Regions from separate parts of the Streptomyces sp. NPDC037389 genome, predicted to be linked through region 1. Evidence: riboswitches for the same ligand, from Rfam matches in the RefSeq annotation. Region 1 holds a riboswitch; each other region holds the start of a gene.

The links. A riboswitch is a leader RNA that binds a small molecule or an ion and turns the genes downstream of it on or off. The one in region 1 is predicted to bind cyclic di-AMP.
Region 2: another riboswitch for cyclic di-AMP. It lies ahead of AB0E98_RS06130 (M23 family metallopeptidase); the one in region 1 lies ahead of AB0E98_RS20235 (C40 family peptidase).
Region 3: another riboswitch for cyclic di-AMP. It lies ahead of AB0E98_RS15410 (C40 family peptidase); the one in region 1 lies ahead of AB0E98_RS20235 (C40 family peptidase).
Region 4: another riboswitch for cyclic di-AMP. It lies ahead of AB0E98_RS09740 (M23 family metallopeptidase); the one in region 1 lies ahead of AB0E98_RS20235 (C40 family peptidase).

What each region holds. Positions count from the first base shown of each region.
Region 1 covers NZ_JBEZUS010000008.1:325,369-330,087, reverse strand. Annotated here, with positions in the region: gene AB0E98_RS20245 (ATP-dependent Clp protease proteolytic subunit) at 1-408, shown strand, start outside; gene AB0E98_RS20240 (hypothetical protein) at 414-743, shown strand; cyclic di-AMP (ydaO/yuaA leader) riboswitch at 1,029-1,247, shown strand; gene AB0E98_RS20235 (C40 family peptidase) at 1,251-1,739, shown strand; gene AB0E98_RS20230 (ATP-binding protein) at 1,989-2,417, opposite strand; gene AB0E98_RS20225 (helix-turn-helix transcriptional regulator) at 2,661-3,530, shown strand; gene AB0E98_RS20220 (DUF397 domain-containing protein) at 3,540-3,806, shown strand; gene AB0E98_RS20215 (8-amino-7-oxononanoate synthase) at 3,827-4,719, opposite strand, start outside.
Region 2 covers NZ_JBEZUS010000002.1:565,043-569,761, reverse strand. Annotated here, with positions in the region: gene AB0E98_RS06140 (pitrilysin family protein) at 1-874, shown strand, start outside; gene AB0E98_RS06135 (pitrilysin family protein) at 916-2,283, shown strand; cyclic di-AMP (ydaO/yuaA leader) riboswitch at 2,509-2,663, shown strand; gene AB0E98_RS06130 (M23 family metallopeptidase) at 2,677-3,480, shown strand; gene AB0E98_RS06125 (GntR family transcriptional regulator) at 3,672-4,388, shown strand; gene AB0E98_RS06120 (HPr family phosphocarrier protein) at 4,614-4,719, opposite strand, start outside.
Region 3 covers NZ_JBEZUS010000006.1:199,551-204,269, reverse strand. Annotated here, with positions in the region: gene AB0E98_RS15420 (spherulation-specific family 4 protein) at 1-343, shown strand, start outside; gene AB0E98_RS15415 (endo alpha-1,4 polygalactosaminidase) at 340-1,284, shown strand; cyclic di-AMP (ydaO/yuaA leader) riboswitch at 1,506-1,683, shown strand; gene AB0E98_RS15410 (C40 family peptidase) at 1,688-2,161, shown strand; gene AB0E98_RS15405 (carboxylesterase family protein) at 2,254-3,765, shown strand; gene AB0E98_RS15400 (ketoacyl-synthetase C-terminal extension domain-containing protein) at 4,008-4,679, shown strand; gene acpP (acyl carrier protein) at 4,648-4,719, opposite strand, start outside.
Region 4 covers NZ_JBEZUS010000004.1:31,663-36,381, reverse strand. Annotated here, with positions in the region: gene AB0E98_RS09745 (PP2C family protein-serine/threonine phosphatase) at 174-1,319, shown strand; cyclic di-AMP (ydaO/yuaA leader) riboswitch at 1,459-1,627, shown strand; gene AB0E98_RS09740 (M23 family metallopeptidase) at 1,639-2,814, shown strand; gene AB0E98_RS09735 (MFS transporter) at 2,935-4,407, shown strand; gene AB0E98_RS09730 (aldo/keto reductase) at 4,437-4,719, shown strand, end outside.

The DNA of each region.
Region 1 (4,719 bases):
TTCTCCGCGATGTGCGCCATCTACGACTCCATGCGCTATGTCGGCTGCGACGTCCAGACCTACTGCCTGGGCCAGGCCGCCTCGGCCGCCGCCGTGCTGCTGGCCGCCGGCACCCCCGGCAAGCGGATGGTGCTGCCGCACTCCAGGGTCCTCGTCCATGAGCCGGCCCTGCCCGAGCCCGTCCGGGGACAGCCCTCGGACCTGGAGATCCAGGCCGCCGAGATGCTGCGCGCCCGCGAGACCCTGGTGGAGATGCTGGCGCTGCACACCGGGCGGAGCCCGGAGCGCGTCCGGCGGGACATCGAGCGCGACACCGTCCTCGACGCGGCGGGGGCCGTGGCCCACGGCCTGGCCGACGCCGTGGTCACCGACCGCCGGGCGCAGGGCGCGCCGGCCCGGGAGAGGTGAGCCACGTGCCGCACGGCCCGTCCCACCGGTTCCCTCCGGAACTGCCGCCGCTGCCCGCGCTGACCCGGGCCGAGGGCGAACTGGTCGACCGTTACCTGGAAGTACTGGATCAGCTCGGACGGATCAACCCTGCCCGCACGCAGGACACGTACGGCGGGCTACGAGCCGCGCAGAGGCTCGTGGTCGCGGCCGCGGGACTGCGTGACGCGCTGGCGACGATGCACGAACGGGGCGAACGACAGGTGTACGCGGGAACGCTGGCGCGGGCGATGCGGGTCCTGGACGGCGAACGCCGGGCGCTACGGGTGACCTTGCCGCCTGCGGTTACGAACTGAGGAGCGGAAACATTCTTCCCTCGATCTCCTTCAGACAGCGGATGCGATCGTAGACAAGCCGTGGTGATCATGTCGGGCCGTACGCGCGGTTTGCGCTCGGGGTGATCGCCCGCGCCGCAGGTGACCGGCTCACCAGGGGGAATCCGTCGGAGTCAAACCGGCCTGCGTCCACCGGAATTGCCCAACGGTGACGAGGCTCACATATGCCGGGATCCCCTCGGCGTGCCCGGCGCGGCTGCGCCAAGATCCCTCCGACGACAAGACCCCGCCACCACGGCGGGGCGGTCCGGGCGGACGCCGAACCCCGCCGCCGCCCGGGCGCTGGTCGACATGAGTGCATCGGCGGGGATGGAGGACCCAGGCACGACGGGCGGGCCGGAACGATCCATGCGGTGAAATGGACCGGCTGGACCAGCCCTTGGGGTGAAGCCGCCTCGGCGGCCGGGCATCTTCGCCTGCCCGAACCCGACAGGTCATCCTTCACAGGCGGCTGACGAAGGGTTTGGCATGGGCGCGCACAAACGTCCCTCACGGCTGTCCAGGGCCGGGGTGGTACCCCTGTCCGTGAAATCCGCCCTGACTCTGGCGGCCGTCAGCGCAACGGTACTGGCACCCGGCGCCGTCAACGACGCCGAAGCCGCCACCATCTCCACCAAAGCCCTGTGGATCGCGGCCTCAAAGGCGGGCTCCCCCTATCTGTGGGGTGCTACGGGCCCGTACAGCTTCGACTGCTCGGGGCTGACGCAGTACTCGTTCAAACGGGCCGGCAAGCAGCTGCCCCGTACCGCCCAGGAGCAGTACAACCGCACCGAACACGTCCCCACCCCCTCCCGGGAACAGGGCGACCTGGTGTTCTTCCACGGCCGGGGCGGCGTCTACCACGTGGGGATATACGCCGGGAACAATCTGATCTGGCACGCCCCGAAGACCGGTTCGGTCGTCCGCCTCGAGCGCATCTGGACCAGAAGCGTCTCGTACGGCCGAGTGAACGACTGAACCACCGGCGCGGGTGACGACCGGCGCGGCTACCGCTTCCCGCCCCCGTCGTCCCGCAGAATCCAACGCGCGTACCCGTCGCGCCGGACTCCCCGCGCGCCGAGCGCGTCTTCCGTGGCAGCGGACCCGACTGCCGTGCGGTGCCCCATCGGCACCGGCTACACCTAAGAACCCACCGGTTCCTGTGCGCGGCTCCACAAGAGCGCCGGGCCGGGCGGACATTCCCGCCCGGCCCCTCCGCGCTGCCGGTCAGCGGACGGACACCGTCCAGGGCAGTGTGATCCACACCGTCTTGCCGCCGTCGGCGGTCGGGGTGACGACGACCCTGCCGCCGTACTCCGCGGTGAGCGCGCGGACGATCGCCATGCCGCGGCCGCTGTCCTGCTGGACGGCGGCGGGCAGCCGCCTGGGATGGCGCGGATGGCTGTCGGTGACCCCGACCCGCAGGCGCTCCTCCCGGTCCAGCCGGAGCTCCACGGTGAACGTGGGCGACTGGCCCCGGGTGTGCTGCACGGCGTTGGTGGCCAGCTCGGAGAGGATCAGCCGGATCGTGTCGGCCAGATCCGTCCCGTTCGGCAGGCCCCAGGTGACGAGCACGTCCATGACATGGCGGCGGGCGGCGGAGACCGAGGCGGGAGCACTCGGCAGGGTGACGGTTGCTTCCTGGTGATCTGCCATGGCGCTGTCCCTTTCCCACCGAGGCTCGGCCCGGCTCTTCAGCGCCAGCGTCCCACTGATAACGGCCGCGATGGGTGTGATCCACCGGATTGTGGATATATCTGTCGCTCAAAGCGGTGAACTCTACGACGAGCGACCGGATTTGGCCGCGGCCCTGGTTTATTGACTCTGACGCGGGGCGTGTGAACTACGCGTCGAGGGTTATCACGACGCTTCCATGTGAGCGGCGGGGAGGGAGAGCTGATGCGGAACGGACCCGCGGTGCGCCGCCGCAAACTCGGCGCGGAGCTGCGCCGCCAGCGCGAGCTGACCGGGATGACGAGCCGGGAGGCGGCCTGCGCGGTCGGCTGGCACCAGTCGAAGGTGAGCCGGATCGAGACGGGCAGCAGCGGGGTGAAACCCGCCGATGTGGCCCGGCTGCTGGATGTCTACCGGGTCTCGGACCCGGAGCTGCGGGCCCTGCTGGGGGCCCTGTGCGGGGCGGGGTCCAAGGACGCGGAGGGGTCGCGGCGCGGCTGGTGGTACGCCTATCGCGACCTGCTGCCTTCGGCGTATCTCGACTTCATCAACCTGGAGTCGGAGGCCTCCCACGCCCGCACCCTGGAGACCACGGTGGTGCCCGGGCTGTTGCAGACGCCCGACTACGCCCGGGCGGTGACCCGCGCGGCGCTCGGTGATCCACCGGCCCGGCAGGTCGAGGAGCTCGTCCGGGTGCGGCTGGCCCGGCAGGCGGTGCTCGGGGGACGCCGGCCGCTGGAACTGTGCGCGGTACTGGACGAGGCGGTGCTGCGGCACGAGGTGGGCAGCCCCGAGGTGATGACAGGACAGCTACGGCATTTGCTGGAAAGGGGCTCCCTGCCGCATGTGCGGCTGCACGTACTGCCGTTCACCAGCGGCAACCATATCGGCATCACGGGCCCTTTCGTTATCTTCTCATTTCCGCGCATCGCCGATCTGGACGTGGTTGTTCTCGACCACTTGACGAGTAGCCTCTATCTGGAGCGGAAAGAGGACCTCCGGGCGTACGCCTCCGCATTCACGACGCTCCGGGCGCACGCCCTGTCGCACGAGAAATCGTTGGAATACATCGCCGGGATCAGTGACGGCGCGTAGGGAGGCGACATGTCCGCAATGCCTCGGTACGTACCCTCTGCATCGGCCCAGCCCGCTCGGTGCCACGCGGTATGGCACCGCAGCAGCTACAGCACGGGAATGAACAACTGCGTCGAGACGGCGCTCCTGGGTACGGAACTGCTCGCCGTGCGTGACTCACGGCGCGGCACCGGCCCTGTCCTGCTCTTCCCCCGCACCACCTGGTCGGTCTTCGTCACGGACCTGGACGGCGGCCGCCCGGGCCGTTCCCCGGACGAGGACGCCCACGGGGCCTGAGACGGCGGAAACCGGAACCGTCAGGCGGCGGCCGGCGCGGTCCGTACGATCGTGTCGGCCGCCGCCGCGACCTCCCGGTCCGTCAGGTCCGCCCGGGCGGTCAGCCGCAATCGCGAGACGCCGTCGGGTACGGACGGCGGCCGGAAGCAGCCGACGGCGAGCCCGGCCGTCCGGCAGTCCGCCGCCCAGCGCACGGCGGCCTCGGGCGAGGGGGCCCGTACGGAGACCACCGCCGCGTCGGGGCGCACGGCCACGAGCCCCGCCCCGGTCACCCTGCGGTGGAGTTCGGCGGCCACGGCCCGCACCCGCCGGGCGCGCTCCGGTTCGCGGCGCAGCAGCGCGAGGCTCGCCAGGGCGGCGCCGACCGCCGCCGGGGCGAGGCCGGTGTCGAAGATAAAGGTCCGGGCGGTGCTGACGAGGTGCTCGATCACCCGGGCCGGACCGAGGACCGCGCCGCCCTGGGAGCCCAGCGACTTGGAGAGGGTGACGGTGGCGACGACGTCCGCGTCGCCCGCGAGCCCGGCCGCGTGGAGGGCGCCCCGGCCGCCGTCGCCGAGGACGCCGAGGCCATGGGCGTCGTCCACGAGCAGCGCCGCGCCGCTCTCCCGGCAGACCCCGGCGAGCGCGGCGAGCGGGGCGGCGTCGCCGTCGACGGAGAAGACGGAGTCGGTGACGGCGATGGCCCGGCCGTCGTGTGCGGCGAGGGCCTTGGCGAAGGCCTCCGGATCGGCGTGCGGGACGACGGTCTTCTCCGCGCGGGCGAGCCGGCAGCCGTCGATGAGGGAGGCGTGGTTGCTCTCGTCGCAGACCAGGAGGGTGCCGCTGCCTGCGGGGCCGGAGAGGGCGGTGACGGCGGCGAGGTTCGCGGTGTAGCCGGAGGAGAAGACGAGCGCGGCCTCGAAGCCGCAGAACG
Region 2 (4,719 bases), on a different contig from region 1:
GACGGCCATGTCCTACCCCGACGGCCACCCGTACCACCACACGCCCATCGGCTCCATGGCCGACCTGGACGCCGCCTCCCTGGAGGACGCGCGCGCCTTCTTCCGCACCTACTACGCGCCGGGCAACGCGGTCCTGTCGGTCGTCGGCGACATCGACCCCGAGCAGACGCTCGCCTGGATCGAGAAGTACTTCGGCTCCATCCCGGCGCACGACGCCAAGCAGCCCCCGCGCGACGGCCGGCTGCCCGACACCATCGGCGAGCAGCTGCGCGAGGTCGTCCGCGAGGAGGTGCCCTCCCGCGCCCTGATGGCCGCCTACCGCCTGCCCCACGACGGCACGCGCGAGGCCGACGCCGCCGACCTGGCGCTGACCATCCTCGGCGGCGGCGAGTCCTCCCGCCTGCACAACCGCCTGGTCCGGCACGACCGCACCGCCGTCGCGGCCGGCTTCGGCCTGCTGCGCCTGGCCGGCGCCCCCTCGCTCGGCTGGCTGGACGTCAAGGCGTCCGGCGGCGTGGAGGTTCCCGCGATCGAGACCGCCGTCGACGACGAGCTCGCCCGCTTCGCGGCCGAGGGCCCGACGCCCGAGGAGATGGAGCGCGCCCAGGCCCAGCTGGAGCGCGAGTGGCTGGACCGGCTGGCCACCGTCAGCGGCCGTGCGGACGAGTTCTGCCGCTTCGCCGTGCTCTTCGGCGACCCCCAGCTCGCCCTGACCGCCGTTCAGCGCGTCCTGGACGTCACCCCCGGGGAGGTGCAGGAGGTCGCCAAGGCCCGGCTGCACCCCGACAACCGCGCCGTGCTGGTGTACGAGCCCACGCCCCAGTCCGGCACCGACGCCGCCGGCGAGAACGAGGAAGAGGAGGCGGACCGGTGAGCGACGCCGTAGCCGCGAGCACCCAGACCGCAAAGGCCTCGATGGACTTCCACCCGCAGCCCCAGCCCGGCACCGCCACCCCCTGGGCCTTCCCCGCCCCCGAGCGCGGACTGCTCCCCAACGGGCTGACCGTGCTGCGCTGCCACCGCCCCGGCCAGCAGGTCGTCGCCGTCGACGTCGTCCTGAACGCGCCCCTGGCCGCCGAGCCAGAGGGCCTGGACGGCGTCGCCACGATCACGGCGCGCGCCTTCTCCGAGGGCACCGACAAGCTCAGCGCCGAGGAGTTCACCGCCGAGCTGGAGCGCTGCGGCGCCACCCTCGACGCCCACGCCGACCACCCCGGTGTCCGGCTCTCCCTGGAGGTCCCGGCCTCCCGGCTGGGCAAGGCCATGGGCCTGCTCGCCGACGCCCTGCGCGCCCCGGCCTTCCCGGACAGCGAGATCGAGCGCCTGGTCGACAACCGCCTGGACGAGATCCCGCACGAGCTGGCCAACCCGGCCCGCCGGGCGGCCATGGCGCTGGCCGCCGAGCTCTTCCCGGCCGACTCCCGGATGTCCCGCCCCCGTCAGGGCGCGCAGGAGACCGTCGAGCGCGTCGACGCCGCGGCGGTCCGGTCCTTCTACGAGGCCCATGTCCGCCCCGCCACCACCACCGTGGCGATCGTCGGCGACTTCACCGGCATCGACCTCGACCGCACCCTGGCGGAGTCCCTGGGCACCTGGACCGGCACCACCGCCGAGCCGCTGCCCGTGCCGGCCGTCACCGCCGACGACACCGGCCGCGTCGTCATCGTGGACCGGCCCGGCGCCGTGCAGACGCAGCTCCTCATCGGCCGTACCGGCCCCGACCGGCACGCGAGCATCTGGCCCGCCCAGATCCTCGGCACCTACTGCCTCGGCGGCACCCTCACCTCCCGCCTGGACCGTGTCCTGCGCGAGGAGAAGGGCTACACCTACGGCGTGCGCTCCTTCGGCCAGGTGCTGCTCTCCGCCCCCGACGGCACGGGCACGGCCATGCTCGCCATCAGCGGCTCCGTGGACACCCCCAACACCGGCCCCGCGCTCCAGGATCTGTGGACCGTGCTGCGCACCCTGGCGGCGGAGGGCCTGACCGAGGCCGAGCGCGACGTCGCCGTGCAGAACCTGGTCGGTGTCGCGCCGCTGAAGTACGAGACGGCCGCGGCCGTCGCCGCGACCTTCGCCGACCAGGTCGAGCAGTACCTGCCGGACGACTTCCAGGCGCGGCTGTACGAACGCCTCGCGCAGGCCGGCACGGTGGAGGCCACGGCGGCCGTCGTGAGCGCCTTCCCGGCCGACCGCCTCGTCACCGTCCTCGTCGGTGACGCCGCCGAGATCGCCGAGCCCGTCAAGGCCCTGGGCATCGGCCCGGTGACGGTCATCCCCGCCTGACGGCGACTCACCACCCCGGCGCGGCGGCCACGCTGCGTCGGGGCCGCGTTGGCGCATGGGTCCGTTGTGACCCATGCGCCTCTCTTATGTCCGCTTTCGGGCGGTGGTTGCATGTTGGTCGTGTGGCGTACGTCATAAAAGCCCACTTCTGTTTGCTGTTCGAATCTGACGCCGATTAGCGTCAGGCCCGGCAGCCCGCCTATCGGAGCCGCGACCGCGGCCCCCGGGAAGCCATCGCCGAGTTCCCGAGGCGCGAGCCGAGGGGAGCCGGGGACCCAAACGTCCCTGGGGTGAATCGGGCCCCTCTCACGAGGGATCCGTAGGAGACCTTCCTGCTCCGAACCCGTCAGCTAACCCGGTAGGCGAGAGGGAAGGAAAGGAACAGCCGCAGACATGGCGTTCACCCGTGCCACCGGGAAGCACCGTCGTCCGAGCCGCGCCGCGCGCGTCAGCGCCAACGTCGCGGGCATAGCCACCCTGACGGCCGCCGGCGTCGTCGCCGGTGTCGCCGCCCCGGCCTTCGCCGCCTCCGACGACACCCAGCGCCCCGAGGACACCGGCCTGACCCAGGCCGTCGTCATCGGTGACGTCATGGCCGAGCACGTCGACGCCCAGGCCGAGTCCCAGCGCAGCGCCGCCGACGAGGCCGCCGCCCGCCTCCAGGCCGAGGAGAGCGCCAAGCAGAAGGCCGTCCAGGCCAAGCAGCGCTACGAAGAGGCCCAGCGCAAGGCCGAGGAGGAGCGTGCCGCCAAGGCGAAGGCCGCCCGCGACGAGGAGCGCAAGCGCCTCGGCACCTTCGTGAGCCCGATCGACGGCTCCTACGTCTCCACCGCCTACAAGGCCTCCAGCGGCCTGTGGTCCTCCGGCAGCCACACCGGCATCGACATGCACGCCGAGACCGGTACCTCCGTCCACGCGGTGGGCATGGGCACCATCGTCGAGGCCGGCTACGGCGGCGCCTACGGCAACAACGTCGTCATCCAGATGGCCGACGGCACGTACACCCAGTACGGCCACCTGTCCTCCATCGACGTCTCCGTCGGTCAGTCGGTCACCCCGGGCCAGCAGATCGGCCTCTCCGGCGCCACTGGCAACGTCACCGGCCCGCACCTGCACTTCGAGGCCCGCACGGCCCCCACCTACGGCTCGGACATCGACCCGATCGCCTACATGGCCGCGCACGGCGTCAACCTGTAACGACGCGCGACGACTTCCGAAAGGCCCCGGCCCCCGGCCGGGGCCTTCGTGTTGGCCAAAAAATATCCATGAAGCGGCGGCACCATCGGAAAACGCCCGGGATTGCCATAGAGTCGCCGAACGGACGTCAATCGGCCGTGCTGCACGGGGATTGAGGCATGAGGCGGAGGTAGACCCATGCGGGGCCGTACGTGAGCGGCGACGGCGAAGGGCCGCGCGAGAGCCGTCGTATTTCCACGCACGCGGTGTGCACCGCCATCCGCGACGACATCGTCTCCGGCGCTTTCCCGCCGGGCAGCCGGCTCATCGAGGAAATCCTCGCCCGCCGCTACGGCGTCTCACGGGTGCCCGTGCGCGAGGCGCTGCGCACCCTCGCCTCCGAGGGCTTCGTGACCACCCGTCGGCACGCCGGCGCCTGTGTCGCCGAACCCACCGAGCGCGAGGCCGCCGACCTTCTCGACATCCGGGCCCTGCTGGAGCCGCTGGGCGCGGCCAAGGCCGCGCAGCGGCGCTCCGAGGCCCATCTCAAGGTACTGCGGGGCCTGGTCAGACTCGGTCAGGAGCGGGCCCGCGCGGGCCGCTGCGCCGAGCTGCGCCAGCTCGGCGACTGGTTCGACGAGACGCTCGCCCAGGCGTCCGGCAGCCCCTCGGTCGCCGGGCTCCTGACCCAGCTGCGCCGCAAGATCGCCTGGGTGTACGCCCCGGGGCCCGTGGTCCGGCCGGTGGAGACCTGGGAGGCGTGCGGGGCGCTGGTGGACGCGGTGGCCCGCGGAGACGTGGAACGCGCCCGGGAGCTGGCCGCCGTACGGGCCGGCCGTTCACCCGGTGAATTCCTGCTGCGGCGGACCGGCGGCGACCGCGTCCATCCGCCGAAACAGCCCGTAAACACGGCGGGCGTCCGTTCTTGACGAGGGCCCGCTATTCCTGGAGGAATAGCGGCCGGGAATTCGTGGCGGTCCCCGGTCGGGGCACGCCGTGCGCGTCTGCGGAGAGCGGCGCGCACGGCGCGTGAAAAGCCTGTGGGCACAGCCGCGGGATACGGCCCTTGGATACGACAGCGGGGCCGCGGCGGCCTCGGTCGGCTGCCGCGGCCCCGCCGCGCGGTCCCGCCCGGGGAGGGGCGGGCCGGTGGATCAGACGGTCTCCGGGAGCTCCTCGAGCCCCTCGGCGACGAGCTTGGCCAGACGGTCGAGCGCGGCCTCGGACCCCTCCGCCTCACTGGCGAGGACGATCTCCTCG
Region 3 (4,719 bases), on a different contig from region 1:
CATGGTGCTGGCCGCCCGGGTACTGGGCGCCCGTACGGCCGTCCTCAACCCCGGCACCCATCCCGACCCCGGCTACGCCTCGCTCGCCGACCTCCTGGTCACCTTCGAGGGCACCTGGGAGGACTACCGGCGCGCCCGGGTGCCGGAGTGGACCACCGGGCATCCACCGGAGCGCTTCTGCCATCTGGTGTACGGGGTGCCCGAGGGGCGGGAGGGGCAAGTGGCCCGCACGGCGGGGGCGCGCGGTGCCGCGGTCCACTGCGCGGTGCCGGGCACGGGGGCCAACCCCTGGCGCTCGGTGCCCGTGGCGGCCGCCGGTCTCGCGGCGGGGGGCACGGCATGAGCGCGTGGCGCGTCCGCGCGGGGCTGTGCGCCGCGCTGCTGCTGGTCCTCGCGGGCTGCTCCGCCTCGCCCGCCGACGACGACGGGCCGGACCGGGACGACGACGGCGCCACGGCGGCCCCCCACGCCTCGGGCACTCCGCGTGCCTCGGGCGCGCCGAAGGCCTCCGGTGTCCCGGACGCCTCGGCCTCACCCGGCGGAACGGCCACGGGTTCGGCACCTGGTTCGCCACCGGCCGCGGCCCGTTGGCAGCCGCGCCCGGGCACCCGCTGGCAGTGGCAGCTGGACGGAAAGGCCGACACCTCGGTGGACGCCCCCGTCTACGACATCGACGGCTTCGAGAATTCGGCCGAAACCGTGGCCCAATTGCATTCCAGTGGCCGGAAGGCGATCTGTTACATCAATGCCGGTGCCTGGGAGGACTTCCGGCCCGACCAGGGGAAATTCCCGAAGAACCTGCTCGGCAACAAGAACAAGGGGTGGAAGGGCGAGAAATGGTTCGACATCCGTCGCCTCGACACCCTGCGGCCGCTCATGGCGGCCCGGATGGACATGTGCCGGCAGAAGGGATTCGACGCCGTCGAACCCGACCTGACCGAGGGATTCCGCAACTCCACCGGCTTTCCGCTGACGGCCGACCACCAGCTGGCCTTCAACCGGATGCTGGCGGATCTCGCCCATGAGCGAGGCCTGGCCATCGGGCTGAAGAACGACCTGGACCAGATCCCGCAGCTGGTGAACGTCTTCGACTTCGCGGTGAACGAGCAGTGCGCCCAGTACGACGAGTGCGAGAAGCTCACCCCCTTCGTAAAACATAACAAAGCGGTCTTCCATGTCGAATACGAACTGTCGACGGGGGAGTTCTGCGCCACCGCGCGGCGGCTCGGGCTGAGCTCGATGCAGAAGAAGCTGGAGCTGGACGCCTGGCGCCGGCCCTGCTGAACGGCATTCCCGGAATTACTCGTTCCATGCTGCAAGTACCCGTGGGAACAAGGGTTTAGGGCCAGTTCGGCGGGGGCGCGCGGAGCGCGGTTCCGGGTCTGCTCCCGAAGTGAAGAAGTTCACAGATGGCCGCCCGGGTGCCGGATTTGAATGATTCATGGTGCAGGATCTCTCACCGAACACAAGATCCCGTCACCATGGCGGGCCACCCGGGCGGACGCCGAGTCCTGCCGCCGTCCCGGGTGCGGCATCGAATTGATGGATCGGCAGGAGCGGGAGACCCGAGCGGTACGGATCACGAAGTCGGTGGTCCTTGGGGTGAAGCCGGGAAATCCGGCCGGGCAACTTCGCAGCCCGAACCCGACAGGTCATCTTTCGCAGGCGGATGTCGAAGGGCTTCGGCATGTCTGCTATGCCTCGCATACCCGCTCTCATATCCCGGGCCGGCGCCGCCTCCGCCGTCACCGCCGCAACGCTGGCGGCATCGGTGCTCGTCCCCGGCCTCGCCTCCGAGGCCTCCGCGGCCACACCCGGTGAGCAGGCCCTGAGGGTCGCCGCCGGCAAGGCCGGCTCCCCCTACCAGTACGGCGCGGCCGGCCCGAACCGGTTCGACTGCTCGGGCCTGACCCAGTACTCGTTCAAGAAGGTCGGCAAGAACCTGCCCCGCGTGGCCGCCGACCAGTACAACCGCACCCGGCACATCTCCAGCGGCTCCCGCCAGGTCGGTGACCTGGTCTTCTTCCACTCGGGCAGCAACGTCTACCACGTGGGGATCTACGCGGGTAGCAACAAGATCTGGCACGCCCCCAAGCCGGGCGCCACGGTCCGTCAGGAGAAGATCTGGACCGGCAGCGTCTGGTACGGACGCGTCAACTAGGCTCCCTGACCGGGCGGTCCGTGACCCGGGCCGCCCGATCATCCGCGTCCGCGCACGGGGGTGCCGCCTCCGGGCGCGGGGAGGGAGCGACGATGAGCGACGTCACCGGCCCGGAGGCCCGCACGGCCCAGGGCACCGTACGAGGCCGCACCACCGACGGCCTCGCCGTCTTCCGGGGCATCCCCTACGCCCGGCCGCCCGTCGGGGCGCTGCGCTTCGCCGCCCCGGCCGCGCCGCGCTCCTGGGACGGGGTGCGGGACGCGGCGGAGTTCGGCCCGCCGCCCCCGCAGTCCGGCCCGATCCCCGCGACCGGCACGGCCACCGGCGACGACTGGCTCACCCTGAACGTCTGGTCGCCGGACCCCGGCGGCTCCGGACTGCCCGTACTGGTGTGGATCCTGGGCGGGGGCTATGTCTCCGGGTACGCGGGCGACCCGCTCTACGACGCCGGGCTCCTGGCCCGGCAGGGCGGCCTCGTCGTGGTCACCCTCAACTACCGGGTGGGCGCCGAGGCCTCCGCCCAACTCGACGGCGCCCCCGCCAACCGGGGGCTGCTCGACCTGATCGCGGCCCTGGAGTGGGTCCGGGAGAACATCGCCGGCTTCGGCGGCGACCCCGCGCGGGTCACCGTCGCCGGCCAGTCCTCCGGTGCCGGCTCGATCGCCACCCTGCTGGCCGTGCCCCGCGCCGCCGGCCTCTTCCGCCGGGCGATCGCCCAGTCAGTCCCCGGCCTCTACACCACCCCGGCCCTCGCCTCCGGCCTCGCCGCCGAACTCGCCGGGCGGCTGGGCACCACCCCCACCGCCTCCGGCCTCGCCACGATCGAACCGTGGCGGCTGGCCGAGGCGATCACCCCGATGATGTACGGCCTGCCCGCCCAGGCCGACCGCTGGGGGCCGCTGGCCCGGACCGGCTCCCCGTTCTCCGTCGTGGTGGACGGCGACCTCGTACCGGAGACGCCCTGGACGGTCCTGCCCGACGGCCGGGCGAGCGGCGTGGACCTGCTGACCGGTCACACCCGCGACGAGTTCCGGCCGTTCCTGGTGATGAGCGGCGGCCGGGACAAGGTCACCGACGAGGACACGAACGCGGTGCTGACCGCCTTCGCCCCCGGCCCCGACGGCCCCCGGGCCTACCGCGCCGCCTACCCGGACGCCGCCCCCGTGGAACTCTTCGAGACCGTCCACAGCGACGTCCTGTTCCGCATGCCCTCGCTCCACCTCGCCGAGGCCCACACCGCCGGCGGCGGCACGGCGTACCTGTACGAGCTGCGCCGGCCCGCGCCCGCCCTGGGCGGGGCGCTCGGCGCCGCCCACGGGCTCGACGTGGCGATGCTGTTCGGCACCTACGACGCACCGCAGGCCCGGCTGCTGCTCGGCGAGGGGCCGGTCCCCGAGGACCTGGTGGCGATCGGGGACGGGATCCGCCGGTCGTGGACGGCCTTCGCGACCCACGGCGACCCGGGCTGGCCCGCCCACCGGGCCGACGACGGACGGCTCACCCGGCTCCTCGACACGGGGACGAGCACGGCGCCGTACCCGGAGGAGCCGTCCAGGAAGGTCTGGGAGGGGCACACGGTCCGGCCCTACGACCTGCCCGCCTGACGGGAGGTATGGGGGGCACGGCAGCCGACTTCGACAGCTGGACCGCCTCACTCGATTCAGCCGTGACGGCCCTGTTCTCCCGAAGCCGCCGCGAAGCGACAAGCGGCTCACCGACGCCGGTCGGCGGGCCCTGTCCCCGCTGTTTCCGGACGCATGAGATCCCGCCTCGAACTGGCCACCGCTGCGGCAGACTCGACCTGAAGCCGGGATCAGCGTTGGTCTGCTGACCGCTATCGGCACACGTGTCCCTCGCCTGCTACGGCTTCACCGTCTCCACCCCGGTGGGTGATCCGGTCGAGGCCGCGGCCCTGGGCGCTGTGGCCGGGGCCGGGCGGCCGGCCCGGGAGCCGTTGCCGATCGGTTCGGTCGAACCGAACATCGGGCACCTGGAGGCCGGCGCGGGGGTGGCGGGCCCGATCAAGACGGTCCTGGCGTTGCACCATGACCGGATCCCGTCCAGCACACACTGCCCGGTGCCCAGCCCGGCGATCGGCTGGGAGGCCGCGCGGCTGCGGGTGGCCACCTCGCTGATGCCGTGGCCGCGCACGGGCCGTCCGCGCAGGGCAGGGGTCTCCAGCTACGGCTACGGCGGGGTCATCGCCCACGTCGTCCTCGAACAGGCCCACGCCGCGACCGGCCACCCGGAACACCGGGTGGCCGACCAGGGGCCCATGTCGTTCCCCGCCTCGGGCACCACTGCGGGGCGTGCGGCGACAACGCCCGTCGGCCGGCCGACGGGCTCACGGCCGCAGCCACTGCGGAGACGCCGGTGCAGGGGCTGCGGCGTCTCGCGGACGATAAGCGGAACCCGGCCGTGGCCATCGGCTCGTCCTCTGGAAGCGCTGGAGCGCACGCAGATCGCTGACCGGGATCGGCGTGCGCCTATCGCTGGCGGGCCGCGATGTAGTCCATGACGGCTCCCACGGTGGTCAGCCGCTCGGCTTCCGCGTCAGG
Region 4 (4,719 bases), on a different contig from region 1:
GGCCAGTCGGCCGGGGCCTCGAACGGCGCATCCCCGTTCGCCCGGCCGTACCCCGCCCGCAAGGGTGGACGGGTATGGAGCAAGGGACGTCGGCCGGTCAGGAGCACACGGTGGGGAAGCGAGTCGGGCCACCGCCCGGGCCGGATGCACTCTGCGAGCCGCTCCCCGGGCGGGTGACGTCGGTCGTCGTCGCCCGCTGCCTCCCCGCCGCCGTCATCGTCGGCGGCATCGCTTTCGACGTCCTCACGCCCCCCAAGTACTCCTCCGCTCCCTTCTTCGTCTCCGCGCCCCTCGTCGCCGCCCCGCTCCTCTCCCTCTTCGCCACCCTGCTCACGGCGGTCGTGGCCCTGGCGGCGATGGTCACGCTCTCCTTCGCGCGGCAGGCGCCGGAGACGGGCGAGTCGGTGACCGAGGTCGCCACCGTCCTGATCGTCGGCGCGCTCGCCGTGGGCATCAACCGCGTCGTACGGCGCGGCAATCTCCGGCTGGCGTCCGTACGGAGCGTCGCGGAGGCCGCCCAGCGGGCCGTGCTGCCCACGCCCCCGGCCCGGATCGGCGGGCTCCGCGTGGCCGCGCGCTATGTCGCCGCGCAGGCCGACGCCCGGATCGGCGGCGACCTCTACGCGGTGCAGGACACCCCGTACGGCGTCCGCGTCATCGTCGGCGACGTGCGGGGCAAGGGCCTCGGCGCGGTGGAGGCGGTCGCGATCCTGATCGGCGCGTTCCGGGAGGCGGCGGAGCAGGAGCGCACGCTGGAGGGGCTGGCGGTGCGGCTGGAGCGCGCGCTGCAACGGGAGGGCGCACGGCGCGCGAACGTCGATCAGGCCGAGGGGTTCACCACCGCCGTCCTGGCCGAGGTCCAGCCGGGCGCGGGCGCCCTGCGCATCGTCAACCGCGGCCATCCGCCCCCGCTCCTGCTCCATTCCGACGGCACCGTCGGGGACACCCACCCCCGAGCGCCCGCCCTGCCGCTGGGGATGGAGGACCTGGGTGTGTGGCCGGACCGGGTGGAGGAGTGGGAGTTCCCGGTGGGGGCGACGTTGCTGCTGTTTACCGACGGGGTCACCGAGGCCAGGGACGCGGCCGGGGCGTTCTATGACCCCCAGCCACGGTTGCACGGCAAGCAGTTCCGCAGCCCCGACGCCCTGCTGGACTCCCTCGCGGCGGACGTGACCCGGCACGCGGGCGGGCGTACGGACGACGACATGGCCCTGCTCGCCATCCGGCGGATCGACGGCAGGCTCCGTACCGCGCCCATCACCCACAAACGTCCCCAGGTCACCGCCCGTCCCGCACGCATTCAGTTGCATAACGACTGACGAACTATCAGAAATAAGCGCTTCATAAAGAACCCCAACATGCCAGCTGGGTTCACTCTTTCGGCTTGGAATCCGGCCGCTCTGTCTATTAACGTTCGATAACGCAGCGCGGTCGTTGCAGCCGTCGCAAGGGCGGTGCCGTGCGCCTTCGCCGAATCCCGTGGGCGGAACCGGGGAACCATCATTTGGGGTGAATCGGGCCCGAACGCAGGCCTGTAGGAGACCTTCCTCCTCCGAACCCTCCCCCAGAGCCTGAACGGCCTGGGGGGACCCCCACGCTTAACCCGGTAGGCGAACAGGAAGGAAAGGAGTCGCCCTCGTGGCGTCCAACAGCTCCGACAGCTCCGCGTTCGACGGCAGTCCGTACGACCCTCCGTACGACCCCCCGTTCGTTCCCGCCTACATTCCCCCCTACGAGCCGGATCCGGCCCCCGAGGCCACTGTCCCCGCCCCCGCGCCCCGGGCGGCGGCCGACGAGTGGGCCCCCGGCGAGGACCACCCGGCGGCGCCCGTCCGCGGCCGGCACCGTGTCGTCAAGCCGCGCGGCGGCACGATGGCGCGCAGCGGGGCGGTGCTCGGCGCCGGAATGATCGCGGCGGTCGGTGCGGGCGGCATGGCCAGCGCCCAGGACCGTCCGCAGCCCTCCATATCCATGCCGGACCTGGCCCAGAGCATCCCGGTCGTCGGCTCGTTCATGGCCGACGGCCACGAGCGGGGCGGGCAGCGGGCCGTCGAGGCGCAGCAGGCCCCCGTCGAGACGGTACGTACCGTGCGCGACACCGCCGACGCCGGCGAGGTGCTGCGGGCCCGCATCCTCCAGCAGGCCGAGCACCAGCAGGGCGCCGCCGAGGCCGAGGCGCAGGCGCGCGTGGCCCAGGCCGCCGCCGAGCAGCACCGCAAGGCGGCGGCGGAGAAGGCCGCGGCGGAGCGGGAGTCGGCCGAGCGCGAGGCGGCGGACGCGAAGGCGGCGACGTACGAGGCCGCGCAGCGGGAGGCGGCGGACGGTGGGGCGGCGACGGCTGAGGCGGCCGGAACGGCCGGCACTCCGGAGCGGCACTCGACCGGATCGTCCGGCTCCGCGCACCGTGGCACCGCTGGCGGATCCTTCACCCTCCCCGTGGCCTCCTACACCCTCACCGCCGGCTTCGGCCAGGCGGGAAACATGTGGTCCGCGAACCACACCGGCGAGGACTTCGCCGCCCCCACCGGCAGCCCGGTCAAGGCGGTCGGCGGCGGCACCGTCACCCAGGCGGGCTGGGCGGGCGCGTACGGCTACCGCATCGTGCTGACGCTCGATGACGGGACCGAGGTCTGGTACTGCCACCTGTCGTCGATGGTGGTCACGTCGGGCAAGGTCGGCACGGACACGGTCATCGGCCGGGTCGGCGCGACCGGCAATGTCACCGGCCCGCATCTCCACCTGGAGGTACGGCCGGGCGGTGGCGCGCCGGTGGACCCGCTGTCGTGGCTGCGGGGCAGGGGCCTGGAGCCGTAGCGAGCAGGCGGGGCCGCCGGTCGGCAAGCCGGACAGGCCAATCAGGTCATAGCGGCCGGAGAACCCTCCGATATCGGATATCCCGGGAATGTTCTGTGTGCGATCGGGAAATCAGATGACGTGACGACCACCGCGACGATCACCACGTCCGTGCCCGCCCGCCTGGACCGGCTGCCCTGGTCCCGGTGGCATTGGACCGTGGTGATCGGTCTCGGCACGGTCTGGGTCCTGGACGGCCTGGAGGTCACGATCGTCGGCAATATCGCCGGCCGTCTCTCCGAGCAGGGCAGCGGACTGCCGATCACTTCCGGCGGAGTGACGGGAGTGGCGGCCGCGCTCTATGTGGCGGGCGCCTGTTCCGGCGCGCTCTTCTTCGGCCGGCTGACCGATCTCTTCGGCCGTAAAAGACTCTTCATGGTCACGCTCGCGGTCTATCTGGCCGCGACGGCCCTGACCGCGCTCTCGTACTCGTCCTGGTGGTTCTTCACCTTCCGCTTCGTGACGGGTTTCGGCATCGGCGGCGAGTACGCGGCGATCAACTCCGCCATCGACGAACTGATCCCGGCCGCCTACCGCGGCCGTGTCGACCTCATCATCAACGGCAGCTTCTGGCTCGGCGCCATCGCGGGTTCATTGCTGTCGGTCCTGATGCTCGACACCAGCATCTTCGCCAAGGCCGTCGGCTGGCGGCTGACCTTCGGGCTGGGCGTCATCCTGGGGCTGGTCATCCTGCTCGTACGCCGCCATGTGCCGGAGAGCCCGCGCTGGCTGTTCATCCACGGCAGGGCGGAGGAGGCCGAACGGCTCGTCACGTCGATCGAGAAACGCGTCGTGGCCGAGAAAGGCATCCCCCTCCCGCCCGCCAAAGGGCGTTTCACCATCCGCCAGCGCGAGAGCTTCGGGTTCCGTGACATCGCCCGCACGGTCTTCTCCGACTACCGGCGCCGGGCCGTCCTGGGCCTCGCCCTCTTCATCGGCCAGGCGTTCCTCTACAACGCGATCACCTTCGGTTTCGGTGCCATCCTCACCCGTTTCTTCGGCGTTTCCACGTCCCGCACCGGCTATTTCTTCGCCGTCATAGCGGTGGGCAACTTCCTGGGCCCGCTCTTCCTGGGGAAGCTCTTCGACACCCTCGGCCGGCGCATCATGATCTCCTCGACGTACCTCCTGGCCGGGGTCCTGCTGTTCGGCACCGCCTGGCTGTTCGGCGCCGGGCAGCTGAACGCCGTCACCCTCACCGCCTGCTGGGCGGTGGTCCTCTTCTTCGCCTCGGCGGGCGCCAGCAGCGCCTACCTCACCGTCTCCGAGATCTTCCCGATGGAGACCCGGGCCATGGCCATCGCCTTCTTCTACGCGGTGGGCACGGCGGCGGGCGGCATCAGCGGCCCGCTCCTCTTCTCGGCCCTCACCCAGAGCGGCGTCGTCGCCGACACGGTCGTGGCCTTCTGCCTCGGCGCGGCCCTGATGTGCCTGGGTGGAGTGGTGGCCGCGTTCCTGGCCGTACGGGCGGAAGGCCGCTCGCTGGAGGACATCGCGGCACCCCTGTCCGTCCACCCTCCCGATCCCCTGCCGGCACCGGCGCCCGCGGAATAACGGGCCCGGCAGGGGAGTTGAACCTTCGCATGGCTGACAACACCCATCACAAGGCAATCGGCGGTCTCTCCGTCCACCCCCTGAACCTGGGCGGAAACGTCTTCGGCTGGACGGCCGACGAGAAGCAGTCCTTCGCCGTCCTCGACGCCTACGCCGAGGCCGGCGGCAACTTCATCGACACGGCGGACGTCTACTCCGCCTGGGTGCCCGGCAACAAGGGTGGCGAGTCCGAGACCATCATCGGGAACTGGCTCGCCGAGCGCGGCAACCGGGACGCGATCGTCGTCGCCACCAAGGTCGGCAACGGCGTCC